Regions from separate parts of the Pseudomonas viciae genome, predicted to be linked through region 2. Evidence: predicted binding sites of a transcription regulator. Region 2 holds the regulator's gene; the other holds the start of a gene.
The links. Region 2 encodes sigma-54, which starts transcription at its own class of promoters, with help from an activator protein. Its sites were predicted from a motif close to ANTGGCATNNANNTTGCTNT; they were not measured.
Positions count from the first base shown of each region.

Region 1: the regulator sigma-54 is predicted to act here: its motif matches at 2,600-2,619, upstream of EPZ47_RS25295 (pilin).

Region 1 is NZ_CP035088.1:5,700,695-5,708,058, reverse strand. It holds gene EPZ47_RS25305 (type II secretion system F family protein) at 1-738, opposite strand, end outside; gene pilB (type IV-A pilus assembly ATPase PilB) at 741-2,441, opposite strand; gene EPZ47_RS25295 (pilin) at 2,666-3,091, shown strand; gene EPZ47_RS25290 (BON domain-containing protein) at 3,438-3,791, shown strand; gene EPZ47_RS25285 (DUF2845 domain-containing protein) at 4,103-4,399, opposite strand; gene EPZ47_RS25280 (DUF748 domain-containing protein) at 4,401-7,334, opposite strand.
Region 2 is NZ_CP035088.1:1,028,962-1,036,325, forward strand. It holds gene rapZ (RNase adapter RapZ) at 7-864, opposite strand; gene ptsN (PTS IIA-like nitrogen regulatory protein PtsN) at 867-1,331, opposite strand; gene hpf (ribosome hibernation-promoting factor, HPF/YfiA family) at 1,344-1,652, opposite strand; gene EPZ47_RS04500 (RNA polymerase factor sigma-54) at 1,729-3,222, opposite strand; gene lptB (LPS export ABC transporter ATP-binding protein) at 3,387-4,112, opposite strand; gene lptA (lipopolysaccharide transport periplasmic protein LptA) at 4,112-4,660, opposite strand; gene lptC (LPS export ABC transporter periplasmic protein LptC) at 4,647-5,216, opposite strand; gene EPZ47_RS04520 (KdsC family phosphatase) at 5,224-5,748, opposite strand; gene EPZ47_RS04525 (KpsF/GutQ family sugar-phosphate isomerase) at 5,749-6,723, opposite strand; gene EPZ47_RS04530 (ATP-binding cassette domain-containing protein) at 6,999-7,364, shown strand, end outside.

The sequences.
Region 1 (7,364 bases), 2.0 Mb from region 2:
GGAGCGCCTGAGGGCGTATTTCACGCCAAAAAACGCCCCCACCAGCCCGCCGAGCACCACCCACCACCATTGCTGCATGAATTCCGACAGACCGATGACCATCACCGTGAAGGCTGGCAGCTGTGCGCCGAATCCGGAGAATACCGATTCGAACTGCGGCACGACCTTGACCAGCAGGATCCCCGTGACCACCGCAGCGACGAGGACCACGGCCGCTGGATAGGTCATGGCTTTCTTGATCTTGGCCTTGAGCGCTTCGCTCTTTTCCTTGTAGGTCGCAACGCGATCCAGCAGCGTGTCCAGGGCGCCAGCCTGTTCACCGGCGTCCACCAGGTTGCAGTACAGGTCGTCGAAATATTGCGGGCACTTGCGTAACGATGCGGCGAAGCTGTTGCCGGCTGCGACTTCCTGTTTCACCTCGTCCACCAGCTTGCGCATGTTGGGGTTGTCGAAGCCTTCGCCAATGATGTCGAACGCCTGCAACAGAGGCACGCCGGCCTTGAGCATCGTGGCCATCTGGCGGGTGAAGAGGGCGATATCCAACGGCTTGATGCGCTTGCCCTTGCTGAATATCGAGGTGGACTTCTTGCGCACCTTCTCCGGGTTGATGCCCTGTTTACGCAACTGAGCCTTGATCAAGGCCGGGCTCTGACCGGTCAGTTCGCCGGTCATTTTTGTGCCTTTGCGGTCTTTGCCTTCCCACGTGTAGACATCGGTTTTGACTGCTTTGACCGCCATGTTCAATCCTTGGTGACCCGGTTGATTTCCTCGAGGCTGGTCATGCCCTGCATCACCTTGAGCAGCCCCGATGTGCGCAGGTCATTGAAACCGTCCTTGCGCATTTGCAGGTCGATTTCCAGCGAGTTGCCCTCGGCCATGATCAGCCGTTGCAGCTCAGGCGTATTCTTGACCACTTCGTAAACCCCCACGCGCCCTTTGTAGCCGTGGTTGCACTGTTCGCAACCGACCGGCTCATAGATCGTGAATGTGCCGATGCGTTCCCGAGGGAAACCTTCTTTGAGCAAGGTCTCCTCGGGGATCTCGATGGCTTTCTTGCAGTGGTTGCACAGCTTGCGCGCCAGCCGCTGGGCGATGATCAGGTGCACCGCCGTGGCGATATTGAAGCCCGGAATGCCCATGTTCTGCAGGCGGATCAGGGTTTCGGCGGCGCTGTTGGTGTGCAGTGTCGAGAGTACCAAGTGCCCGGTCTGGGCGGCCTTGATGGCGATTTCGGCGGTTTCCAGGTCGCGGATCTCGCCGACCATGATCACGTCCGGGTCCTGGCGCAGGAACGAGCGCAGGGCCTGGGCAAAATCCAGTCCCTGGCGCGGGTTCACATTGACCTGGTTGATGCCTTCCATGTTGATCTCCACCGGGTCTTCGGCGGTGGAAATGTTGATGTCCACGGTGTTGAGGATATTCAGCCCGGTGTAGAGCGACACGGTCTTGCCCGAGCCGGTCGGCCCGGTCACCAGGATCAGCCCTTGTGGTTGTTTGAGGGCGGCCATGTACAGGTCTTTCTGATCCGGTTCGTAGCCCAGGGCATCGATACCCATTTGCGCACTGGACGGGTCGAGTATCCGGATCACCACTTTTTCGCCCCAGAGGGTGGGCAGGGTGTTGACTCGGAAGTCGATGGATTTGCTTTTCGACAGGCGCATTTTCAGGCGTCCGTCCTGGGGTTTTCGTCGTTCGGAGATATCGAGGCTGGCCATCACCTTGAGGCGTGCGGCGATACGGGTGGCCAACTGGATCGGAGGCCGGGCCACTTCCCGCAACATGCCATCGGTACGCACCCGCACCCGGTAAATTTTTTCATAGGGTTCGAAGTGCAGGTCGGAAGAGCCGCCCTTGATCGCGTCCAGCAGCATCTTGTTGACGAAGCGCACCACTGGCGCATCGTCGGTGTCCTGGCCGGCGATGGAGTCCTGCTTGTGTTCATCGATCGACTCGATGTCCAGGCCGTCGAGGTCGACGTCGCCCATGCCTTCCAGGCCCGTGCTGCTGGACTCGAAAAACTTCTCGATGGCGTCACTGAGCTTGTCGTCCTCCACCAGGATGGCTTCGGTGGTCAGGCCGGTGCTGAACTGGATGTCATTGATGGCTTGGTGATTGGTCGGGTCGGAAATGCCCACATACAGCTTGTTGCCGCGTCGCCACAACGGCAGGGCGTGATGCTGGCGCACCAGTTTTTCGCTGACCAGGCCGCTGGGTTGGGTGTCTTTGTCCAGGCTGTTGAGGTCCAGCAGGGCGACGCCGAAATGTTCCGAAGCGATTTCCGCAACCTGGCGGCTCTGGACCAGTTTGTTTTGCACCAGATAACTGATCAGGGGCATGCGACTGCGCTGGGCCTGTTGGTACGCCTGTTGCGCATTTTGCTCGGTGATCAGTTCGGCCAATACCAATTGCTTGGTCAGGCCGCTGAGGGCGATGTCATTCATGGGAATACCGGCGGCTGACAGTTCATGACTTATAGCCTAGTCAAGCATCGACGCCAAACCAGCGGGGTGGGGTGACAAAAAACGTCAGATAGTGCGGTTGTTTGGGTAGGACGTCGGGCTTGTGACGGTTGAAACCCTCTGCCTGCGGGGCCGGGGAGGTTGGCATGTGCCGTGCAACGGCCGTATCAGGACATGAGATTTCACCTCATGCTATGGAGATGTCTATGAACAAGCAGAAGGGTTTTACGCTGATCGAGCTGCTGATCGTCGTGGCGATCATCGGCATTCTGGCGACGTTCGCGTTGCCGCAGTATTCCAAGTACCAGGCGCGGGCCAAGGCCACCGCCGGGTTGGCGGAGATTTCTGCGTTGAAGGTGCCGTATGAGGACGCCATGAATCAAGGTACCGATCCCTCTGTGGCTAACATGAACATAACCTCGCCTACCAGTAACTGCACAATTACGATCACAGGTACCGCCGCAGCGGGTGCAGGCACTATCGTCTGTACCCTCACCAACGCCCCTGCTGCCGTAGCCGGTAAGACGATCACTCTTTCTCGCACAGCTGCGGGTGCCTGGACGTGCGGTTCCAATGCCGCTCAAGAGTATCTGCCCGCCGGCTGTACCGGTGCTGCTGCCGCTGCTGGTTAGTAACAAGGCTTGAAATGATCGACCCCGCCTTAACACAGCGGGGTTTTTTGTATCGTGCCCCAGCGTGTTCATGGCGGCACGACTTGTTCAAGAAAATGCTTATTGTGTCGTTGAATAAAAGTCCGACAATTCAGCGGCTTAGCGAAATGCGAAAACCCGCAAGTTGCATGTCCAGAATCAACGCTTCATGCATTTTGCATGATTGCGAAAATAACCGCTTCGCTTAACTGTTTGATTTATAACGAATTAGTCGATGATTCAAAACTGGCACAGCGTTCGCACTACTCCTGATAACCCTGCCGGGATTCACCTCCGGCAGTTTTTGAGAAAAACAGGAGTTACTCGTATGAAGAAGTTCGCTATCACTGCCGCCGCTGCTACCGCACTGACCCTGACCATGGCTAGCGCATTCGCCGAGACCACTCAAGCGACCCAGGCGCCGATGATGCTGGCTGCTGGCGAAGTGACAGAGGCCAAAGAAGACGTTTCCGATACCTGGATCACCACCAAGGTCAAAGCTGACCTGGTTACCGAAAAAGGCATTCCAGGTACCGACATCAAAGTCGAAACCAACAAAGGTGTTGTGTCCCTGTCTTCGACTACCGCAGTCACTGATGCGCAAAAAGACACCGCCGTGGCGATCGCCAAAAAGATCAAAGGTGTGAAAGCCGTATCGGCTGATGGCCTGAAGTCCGAGTAAGGCTACGACTTCTCGCCTGGACTGGGAGAGGGCACGGCAAGCGGGCCAAGACATACGTTTGCCGTTGCTTTGCAGTTCATGCGAAAGGCCACACGGACGTGGCCATTACAGGCCCCCGGCATTCGTGCCGGGGGCCTGTTCTATTCCGGGATGGCTAAATTTGCGGGTCAGGCTCTGGCTCGGAGTTGCCGCCATCGCGAGCAAGCTCGCTCCCACATTGGATTGCATTCCTCCTGAAAGAACTCGATCACCTGTGGGAGCGAGCTTGCTTGCGATGGCGGCGGTACATTCCACACAGGGTCATGGACGACTCAGCGCCCCCGCTTGCTGGTGATCTCCACCAGCCGATTCTGCTCGAAACGCAGGTACTGATACATGCCACTGTTGGGGCCGTAGGTCCATTCCTCCACCGGGTATTCTTCCCGGCGATTGACGCTGCGTTTATAGCCCAGGTCATCCCGCGCCGCAGGCTCCCCGCACTTTTGCAGTACTTCGCTCGCGCGGTCACCGACGCTGATCAACTGCCTGCCGCAGCGCAGCGTATTGGCTGCCGATGCCTGGCTGGCGGCGAGCAGTAAACCCAGGCTGAACGCCCACCGACGCTTCATCTTATTCAGCATCCAGATGCAGGGGAGTGATTACGCGTCCGTCACTCTCAGCCTGGCCGAGGCTGGCGTCGATGAAGTACACACGGTCGTCGGCCAATTGCCCTTTGTCCACCAGGAAGTCCTTGATGCTGCTGGCGCGTTCCTGCCCCAGTTGGCGCAACAGCACGTCACTGCCGCTCCAGAACTTGATCACGCCTTCGCGCAGTTTCTCGATACGCGCCTTTTTATCCAGTTGCGTCCATTCGGCCGGCGGCTGGGTTTTGAGACGGGTGCGGTAGATGCCTTCGAGCAGCGGGGGCTTTTCATCCTCGGGTACCAGCAGCAAGGAGGCCTGGGCCGGTACTTTGTCGCCCCGGCGCTGCAGCATCTTGAAGTAGTTGTACTGGTATTCGCGCTCCAGGCGCTGGGCGGCGAGCAGCGGCCCGTCGCTGCTCTCGGCAGCGGTGCCTTCGATCTCCAGGCGCAGCTCCGGGCGTTTGCCAAGGGCCTCGGACAGTTTGAGCAGCGTGCCTTCGTTCTCCTTGCTCAGATCGCTCGAACCCGCCGCGAACGAAACGCTGCCCAGATCTTCCGAACCGCCGCCGGCCACCAACCCACCGATGAGTTTGAACGGCGCCTGGGCTGCTCGTACCACCAGGTTGCGCAAGGTTTGCCAGACAATCGGCATGACACTGAATTGCGGATCGTTGAGGTCGCCGGAAACCGGCAGCTCGATGGAAATCTTGCCTTCAGAATCCTTCAACAGGGCGACCGCCAGTTTGAGGGGCAGGCTCACGGCATCCGGGCTGTCGACTTTTTCTCCCAGTTGCAGTTGTTCGACCACCACCTTGTTTTCTGCCTGGAGCTTGCCCTTGGTGATCCGGTAATGCAGGTCGAGACTGAGCCGGCCCTTGCGGATGCGATAGCCGGCGAACTTGCCGGAATACGGCGTCAGCGTGGTCAGCTCGACCCGTTTGAAACTGGTGGCGATATCGAGGCTGGCCATCGGGTCGAAGGGGTTGAGCGCACCTTTGATGGTGACAGGCGCGTAGCGGTCGACCTTACCCTTGATGTCCACGCTGGCTGGCTTGGCCTCGCGGCTGTCGATGGTACCGATCTGGCCGTTGAGCTGCTGGATGGCGGTGGCGAAATTGGGCGTCAGGCTGAAGTCGGCGAAGTTGGCCGAACCGTCGTTGATGGCGATGCCGCCAATATGAATACCCAGCGGTTTTTCCTGAGAAGCCGGTTTTGCCGCGGCTTTCTTCGCGCCGCTGTCGGCCGGTTGCGGAATCAGCAGGTCATCGACGTTAGTGGTGCGATCGTCGTTGATCATGAAGCGCGCGTAAGGCTGGAACAGGTTGACCTTGTCGATGGACAGGCTGTCACCGTGTTGATAACTGAGACCGTCGAGTACCAGGCGCTGCCACTTGAGGAAATCGCGGGTCTTGAGGGTGTCGAGGGTATGCAGTTGATCGACCTGGGCGCGACCGGTGACCGCGAATGCCAGTGGTTCGGTGCTTTTGAGATCCACTGCCAGATCGCTGCCGAGCATCCCGGAGCGCAGCTCCAGGCGAATGAACGGGTTGATATACGACTGGGCGACCCGCAGGTCAATGTCCTGGGTCTTGACCTTGAGCCGGGCGGTGATCGGGTTCAGGTTCACCTCGCCATCGGCGAGGATCTTGCCCTGCTTACCCACCCCGGTATCCAGCTTGAGGGTAAAAGGCGAGCCGTTGAGGGTGTCGTAGTTTTGCAGGTCAAGGTTCAGCGGGCCGACTTCCAGTGCCACGGCAGGTTGTGCCTGGCGGTCGGCCAGGTGCACCTGGTAATTGCGCAACTGCACGTCCTTCAACAACACCTGCCACGGTTTGCTGGCCGTTTCAGCTGCTGGTTTCGGCGAGTCGGCGGCGGCCGGGGCGGAGGCCGGCTCGACCTTGACTTGCGGTTTGCTCGGCTGGCTGGCGAAGAGTTTCTGCCAGTCCAGTTGCCCGTCCGCCTCGCGCGCAGCCCAGGTTTCCAGCTTCTGGCTGCGGATCTTGCCGACGATGACTTGCTGCTTGGCCAGGTCCACCGTGGTTTCACTGACATCCAGGCGTTCGAGTCTCACCAGCGGACGGCCATCGGGCGCCTTGATGGAGAAGGGCGCGACACTGACAGCGACATTGTTGAGCAGCAGCTCGGTGCCCTTGGACAGGTTGAGCTTGTAGTCGGTGCTGAGGTTCAGTACGCCGTTTTCCAATACCAGCGGCACCGCGTCGCGCACGTAGGGCCACCAGGCTTTCATCTGGCCGCCGGTGACCTTGAGTGTGCCTTCGGAAGCGATCGGCGTGAGGCTGAAGTTACCGGTCCAGTCGATTTTCCCGCCTGCGGGGCCGGCGGCCACCAGGGTCATGTCGGCGTTGTCATCGGGCAGGGTGCTGAGATTTTTCAGCTCGAAATCGAGAGTGTCGTACAGGAACTCGATGGGCTCACTGGGACGCAGGTCCTGGAAATGTACATAACCGCTGGCGAGTTTGATGCGATCAACCCGCAGGGGGAATGGCTTGGCTTCGGGATCGGCCGGGGTCGGTTCGCTGGCCGGCAGTTTGAACAGGCCCAGCAGGTTCAACTGACCGTCCTTGGTGAACATCACCTCGGTCTTGGGCTTGTCCAGCTCGATGTCGACCAGGTGCAGGGCGCCGGACCACAGGCTGTCGAGCTGCAGGTTGGCGTACAGCCGTTCGAAGCCGACCTGCTCTTTGCCCGGTTCGCCGATGTTCAGGCCCCAAAGGCTGACTTCAAGGCTGAAAGGATTGAGTTCGATACGCTGGATCTGGGCCGGCACCGTCGCGTACTCGGCCAGTTGCTGATTGGCGATCCGCAAGGCGATGCCCGGCAATATCAGAAAACCCAACAAGCTGTAGAGGGCCAGTGCGGTCAACAGGGCGCCGAAAGCGCGAATCAATCCTTTGGGCATGTGTGGCTTCATCTAGTGTGAATTCGGAGT
Region 2 (7,364 bases):
AATCCTTTAGCTGAGGTCGCGGTGGCGAACCTGGACGTTCTTCAGGGACTGTTGCAGGAGCTGACCCAGGCGTTCGGTCAGGTAGACAGAGCGGTGATGGCCACCGGTGCAGCCGATGGCGATCGTGACGTAGGCACGGTTGCTCGCGGCAAAGCGGGGCAGCCATTTGAGCAGGTAGGTGGAGATATCCTGGAACATTTCCTCGACATCCGGCTGGGCGGCCAGGTAGTCGACCACTGGCTGGTCAAGCCCGGACTGCTCACGCAATTCCGGTTTCCAGTAAGGGTTGGGCAGGCAGCGCACGTCGAACACCAGGTCGGCGTCTACCGGCATGCCACGCTTGAAGCCAAACGACTCCACCAGGAACGCCGTGCCTGGCTCCGGCTGGTTCAGCAGGCGCAACTTGATGGTGTCGCGTAGCTGATACAGGTTCAGGTGCGTGGTGTTGACCTTCAGGTCCGCCAAGTCGGCGATCGGGCTCAGCAGTTGGCTTTCGTCTTGGATGGCTTCGGCCAGGGAACGGCTGGCGTTGCTCAGCGGGTGGCGTCGGCGGGTCTCGGAAAAACGCTTGAGCAACGTCTCTTCATCGGCATCCAGGTACAGCACATCGCACTGGATATGCCGGCTGCGCACTTCCTCGAGCAGTTCAGGAAAGCGCGACAGATGGCTCGGCAGGTTGCGTGCATCAATGGACACCGCCACCAGTGGCTGCGCCAGTTCGGTGTGGATCAATGCACGCTCGGCCAGCTCTGGCAGCAGGCCGGCCGGCAGGTTGTCGATGCAATAGTAGCCGCTGTCCTCAAGGACATTGAGCGCCGTGCTTTTACCGGAGCCGGAGCGGCCACTGACGATGATCATGCGCATGTTTAATGACCGTTCTGCTCGTCCAGGACAACCTGATACAAGGCTTCGTTGCTCGGTGCGCTGCGCAGTTTTTCGCGAACTTCCTTGCGGTCCAGCATGCTGGCGATCTGGCGCAGCAGCTCAAGATGCGCATCGGTCGCCGCTTCCGGGACCAGCAGTACAAACAGCAGGTCGACCGGGGCGCCGTCGATGGCGTCGAAATCTATGGGGGCTTCAAGGTGCAACAGGGCGCTGATGGGCGCACTACAACCCTTGAGGCGGCAGTGGGGAATGGCGATGCCGTTGCCAAAACCGGTAGAACCGAGTTTTTCACGGGCAACCAGGGCCTCGAAGACGTCCTGCATTTCCAGATCCGGCACTTCGCGGTGGATCAGGTTGGCGATTTGTTCGAGGGCTTTCTTTTTACTGCCACCCGGCGCGTTCACCAAGGAACGGCCGGGGGTCAGGATGGATTCTAGTCGGATCATGGATTGGGGGGGTTAACGACCGGTTGCGCCCTGGAGGAGGCTCTGGGTCTTTTCCTTATGCTTTTTAAGTTGGCGATCCAGCTTGTCGGTCAGCAGGTCAATTGCGGCATACATGTCTGAATGCTCCGCGTTGGCAACCACTTCTCCGCCGGGGATATGCAGCGTGGCTTCGATTTTCTGCAGCAGCTTTTCGACGTTCATCGTCACTTGCACGTTGGTGATCTTGTCGAAATGCCTCTCCAATCGTTCGAGTTTTTCGCCGATGTAGGTGCGCAGAGGTTCGGTCACTTCCAGTTGGTGTCCACTGATGTTGACTTGCATACAGCTTCTCCTTCGTTGCCAGTGCATAAAGCGGCAGGCAGAAATGCCTGCCACTGGAACGCTGTGGCGTGGCCCTTTACATCAACCGCTTGCGTTCGCTCGAAGGTGCGATCCCGAGGGATTCGCGGTATTTGGCGACGGTACGGCGGGCCACCTGAATGCCTTGTGCCTCCAGTAAACCAGCGATCTTGCTGTCACTCAACGGCTTTTTCTGATTTTCCGCAGCCACCAGTTTTTTGATGATCGCGCGGATGGCCGTGGATGAGCATTCGCCGCCTTCGGAGGTGCTGACGTGGCTGGAGAAAAAATATTTCAATTCATAGATACCCCGGGGGGTATGCATGAATTTCTGGGTGGTTACCCGGGAAATCGTCGACTCGTGCATGCCTACCGCCTCGGCGATGTCATGCAGGACCAACGGCTTCATCGCTTCGTCGCCGTACTCCAGGAAACCGCGCTGGTGCTCGACGATCTGGGTGGCGACTTTCATCAGGGTTTCGTTGCGGCTTTGCAGGCTCTTGATGAACCAGCGCGCTTCCTGCAACTGGTTGCGCATGAAGGTGTTGTCGGCGCTGGTGTCGGCGCGCCTGACGAAGCCGGCGTATTGGGCATTGACCCGCAGCTTGGGCACCGATTCCTGGTTGAGCTCCACCAGCCAGCGGTCGTTGTGCTTGCGCACGATCACGTCCGGGACTACGTATTCGGGTTCGGTGGACTCAATTTGCGAGCCCGGGCGCGGGTTGAGGCTCTGGACCAGTTCGATGACCTGGCGCAGTTCATCTTCCTTGAGCTTCATGCGGCGCATCAGCTGGCTGTAGTCGCGACCGCCCAACAGGTCGATGTAGTCGGTGACCAGTCGCTTGGCTTCGGTCAGCCAAGGTGTCTTGGCGGGCAGTTGGCGCAGCTGCAGCAGCAGGCATTCACCCAGGTTGCGGGCACCGATACCGGCCGGTTCGAATTGCTGGATGCGGTGCAGGACGGCTTCGATTTCGTCCAGCTCGATATCCAGTTCGGGGTCGAAGGCTTCGAGGATTTCCTCGAGGGTCTCGTCCAGGTAGCCCTGGTTGTTGATGCAGTCGATCAGGGTCACGGCGATCAGGCGATCGGTGTCGGACATCGGCGCAAGGTTCAGCTGCCACAGCAGGTGGCTTTGCAGGCTCTCGCCGGCAGAGGTACGGGTGGTGAAGTCCCACTCGTCGTCGTCACTGCTTGGCAGGTTGCTGGCGCTGGTCTGGTAGACGTCTTCCCAGGCTGTGTCCACGGGCAGGTCGTTGGGGATGCGTTCGTTCCATTCGCCATCCTCGAGGTTATCCACCGTCGGGGCGGCTTCCTGGTAGGACGGTTCCGGGATTTCGGTGTTGGTTTTCTGTTCGGCGTTGTCGGCCAGCGGGTCGGCGTTATCGAAGTCGTCGCCTTCTTCCTGGCGCTCGAGCATCGGATTGGACTCCAAGGCCTCCTGGATTTCCTGTTGCAGGTCCAGGGTCGACAATTGGAGCAGGCGGATGGCCTGTTGCAGCTGCGGTGTCATCGTCAGCTGCTGGCCCATTCTCAAGACTAGCGATGGTTTCATGGCAGGGGCTTAACACCTTATTCGCCGGCGCACATGCGCCATCCACTACAAGGGCGCCGAAGCGCCAAACTTAAGCAAATTATATGCCTGAAACTGGAGTGTTTGCCTAGGGCGTCGCCGTAATAAAATTAAACGACGCCCAGGCGCTTCGCCAGACTCTTTGCTTACAGGCGGAACTCATGGCCCAGATACACTTCCTTGACCAGGTCGTTGGCCAGGATGGCTGCGGAGTCGCCTTCGGCGATCAACTGGCCGTCATTGACGATGTAGGCGGTTTCGCAGATATCCAGCGTTTCACGCACGTTGTGGTCGGTGATCAGCACGCCGATCCCCTTGGCCTTGAGGTGGTGGATGATCTGCTTGATGTCGCCCACCGAAATCGGGTCCACGCCGGCGAACGGTTCGTCGAGCAGGATGAATTTCGGCGAGGTGGCCAGGGCGCGGGCGATTTCCACGCGGCGCCGTTCGCCACCGGACAGGCTCATGCCCAGGTTGTCGCGAATGTGGCTGATGTGGAACTCCTGTAAAAGGCTTTCCAGCTCCTGGCGACGGCCGGCCTTGTCGAGTTCCTTGCGGGTCTCGAGGATGGCCATGATGTTGTCGGCTACCGACAGCTTGCGGAAGATCGATGCTTCCTGTGGCAGATAGCCGATGCCAGCCTTTGCCCGACCGTGCATGGGCTGGTGGCTGACGTCCAGGTCGTCGATCAGCACACGGCCCTGGTCGGCCTGGACCAGGCCGACGATCATGTAGAAGCAGGTGGTCTTGCCCGCGCCGTTAGGGCCGAGCAGGCCGACGATCTGGCCGCTGTCGATGGACAGGCTGACATCACGCACGACTTGGCGGCTCTTGTAGCTCTTGGCCAGGTGCTGAGCTTTCAGAGTTGCCATTACTGGGCCTTCTGCTCGTCGGTTTTCTTTTTCGGCTGGATCACCATGTCGATGCGAGGGCGGGACTCAGTGACTTTACTGCCCGTGGCACGACCGGCGCTGGCCAGCTTTTTGTTGGTGTCGTAGACGATTTTCTCGCCTTGGGTCACGTTGTTGTCCTTGTCGACGACCTTGGCGCGGTCGATCAGCACGACACGGTCCTGGGATGCGTGATACTGGATGGTCACCCCGTAACCTTGCACAGGCTTGGTGTCGCCCGCGGTCTGGAGTTGTTCGAAGTAGGCCAGGTTGCCCACCGAGGTCACCACGTCGATATCGCCGGACGGGGTGCGGGTGATGGTCACGGTGTTGCCAGTGACCTTCATCGAGCCCTGGGTGATGATCACGTCACCCTTATAGGTGGCGACACCATTCTTGTCGTCCAGTTGCGCGTCGTCGGCCTGGATGCGGATAGGTTGATCGCGATCGTTGGGAAGGGCCCAGGCGCTCGCGCTTCCCAGTGCTGCGCCCAGACTGAGCAAAATAGGGAGGGTTTTAGCGAGCTTCATACTGTCCTCTTACGTTCGATAGCAGGTGTATCCTGCTTTCCTTCAAATACGCTTTCATTCCCGTGCCGGTCGATACACCCCCGGCGCCGTCGATTCTAACGGGTTGCTCGGTCTGCGCATATTCTTGCTGTGGGAACACGGTCATACGACTGCTGGTAATGATGGTCGTACGATTTTTTTCATCGGTTCGGGCTACGCGTACCGAGTCGATCAGCTCCACTTCGGTGCCCCCGGAGTTGACTTCGGCGCGCAGGCTCTGCACATGCCACGGAAACTCGGTGCCGCGGAACATGTTCAGGTCCGGTTTGGTCACCAGCGTAATATCGGTGGCCTTTACGTGGTCGACCTTGTCGGACGTCATCTCATACTGCACTTTGCCATCGGGCAGGTATTGCAGGGTATGCGTGTTGGTTGCGTACCAGTCGATATTCTCTTCAACCGTGGCCGCCGGTTGGTCGAGAAAGCGTTCCGGGCTGATGTTCCAGTAACCCACCGCCGCGAAAATCGCCGCGATGCTGGCGAACACCACGACGGTGCGAATCTTTTTGCTCAGCATAAATGGCTCACAGGTACGCGGCGTTGGCCGCTTCAAGGTGGCCCTGGGCGCGCAGGATCAGTTCGCAGAATTCACGGGCCGCGCCTTCGCCGCCGCGTGCCGTGGTAATGCCGTGGGCGTGCTCGCGTACGAAAGCCGCGGCGTTGGCGACCGCCATGCCCAGGCCTACCCGGCGAATCACTGGCAGGTCTGGCAAGTCGTCACCGAGGTAGGCGACCTGTTCATAGCTTAGGTTGAGTTGGCCCAAAAGTTCGTCCAGTACCACCAGTTTGTCTTCGCGACCCTGATAAAGGTGTGGAATACCGAGGTTCTTCGCGCGCCGCTCGACCACCGGGGTCTTGCGGCCGCTGATGATAGCGGTCTGTACGCCGGCGGCCATCAGCATCTTGATGCCCTGGCCGTCGAGGGTATTGAAGGTCTTGAACTCGCTGCCATCTTCGAGGAAGTACAGGCGACCGTCGGTCAGAACGCCGTCCACATCGAACACCGCCAGCTTGATGGCTTTGCCCCGTTGCAACAGGTCTGTGTTCATTTACATGACTCCCGCACGCAGCAAGTCGTGCATATTCAGGGCGCCCACCGGGCGGTCTTCGTCGTCGACCACCACCAGGGCGCTGATCTTGTGGTCTTCCATGATTTTCAAGGCCTCGGCGGCGAGCATCTCGGCACGGGCTGTCTTGCCGTGGGCCGTCATGACTTGCTCGATGGTCGCGCTATGGATGTCGATGGTGCGGTCCAGGGTGCGACGCAGGTCGCCGTCGGTAAAGATCCCGGCAAGCGTGCCGTCGGCTTCGAGCACTACCGTCATGCCCAGTCCCTTGCGGGTCATCTCTAGGAGTGCGTCCTTGAGCAGCGTGCCACGCAGTACCTGCGGCAACTCCTGGCCTGAGTGCATCACGTTTTCGACTTTCAGCAGCAGGCGGCGGCCCAGGGCTCCACCGGGATGGGAGAAGGCAAAGTCCTCAGCGGTGAACCCCCGGGCTTCCAGCAGGGCGACGGCCAGGGCATCGCCCATGACCAGGGCTGCGGTAGTGGAGGAGGTTGGCGCCAGGTTCAACGGGCAGGCTTCGTGCTCGACATGGACGTTGAGGTTTACTTCAGCGGCCTTGGCCAGCGGCGAATCCGGGTTGCCGGTAACACTGATCAACTGGATGCCCAGGCGTTTGATCAGGGGCAACAAGGTGATGATCTCGTTGGTGGAGCCGGAGTTGGACAGGGCCAGGATGACGTCATCCCGGGTGATCATGCCCATGTCGCCGTGGCTGGCTTCGGCCGGATGGACGAAAAATGCCGTGGTGCCGGTGCTGGCCAGGGTGGCGGCGATCTTGTTGCCGATGTGCCCGGACTTGCCCATGCCGACCACGACCACGCGGCCCTTGCTGGCCAGAATCATCTCGCAGGCGCGTACGAAATCAGCGTCAATATGGGGCAGCAAGCCTTGTACGGCTTCGAGCTCGAGGCGGATGGTACGTTGTGCCGATTGAATCAGGTCGCTGGATTGGCTCATGTCAGAAATCGTATAGCCCGATGAAAAGGCGGCGATTATAGCGGTAATGAACAATTCCCTCACGTTAGTTCGTCATGCTTTGTTCGAACGGTGCTCAAGGTTCGACTCAGCATGTGACCTTTTAGCTTAATCCAGGCTTAACGGGCGGGGCTTGGGCCTTGGGCGCTTCGCTGTTGCAGTGATATAGTTCGCCGCCGGTTCGCATGCCCGGCGGTCCCGGCGTTTGTCGGCTGGCCAGGGCATTCGAATGTGAGGCTGCATCGCAAGGAGTTTAGATGAGTGCCGACAACGCCTACGCGGTCGAGCTGAAGGGACTGTCCTTCAAGCGAGGGACGCGCAGCATTTTCAATGACATCGATATTCGCATTCCGCGCGGCAAGGTGACCGGCATCATGGGGCCTTCCGGGTGTGGCAAGACCACGCTGTTGCGTCTGATGGGCGCACAGCTGCGTCCCAGTGCCGGCGAAGTCTGGGTCAATGGCCAGAATCTTCCCGAATTGTCGCGCAGCGACCTGTTCGATGCGCGCAAGCACATGGGTGTGCTGTTCCAGAGCGGCGCGCTGTTTACCGATCTCGACGTGTTCGAGAACGTGGCGTTCCCGCTGCGGGTCCATACCGACCTGCCGCAAGAGATGATCCGC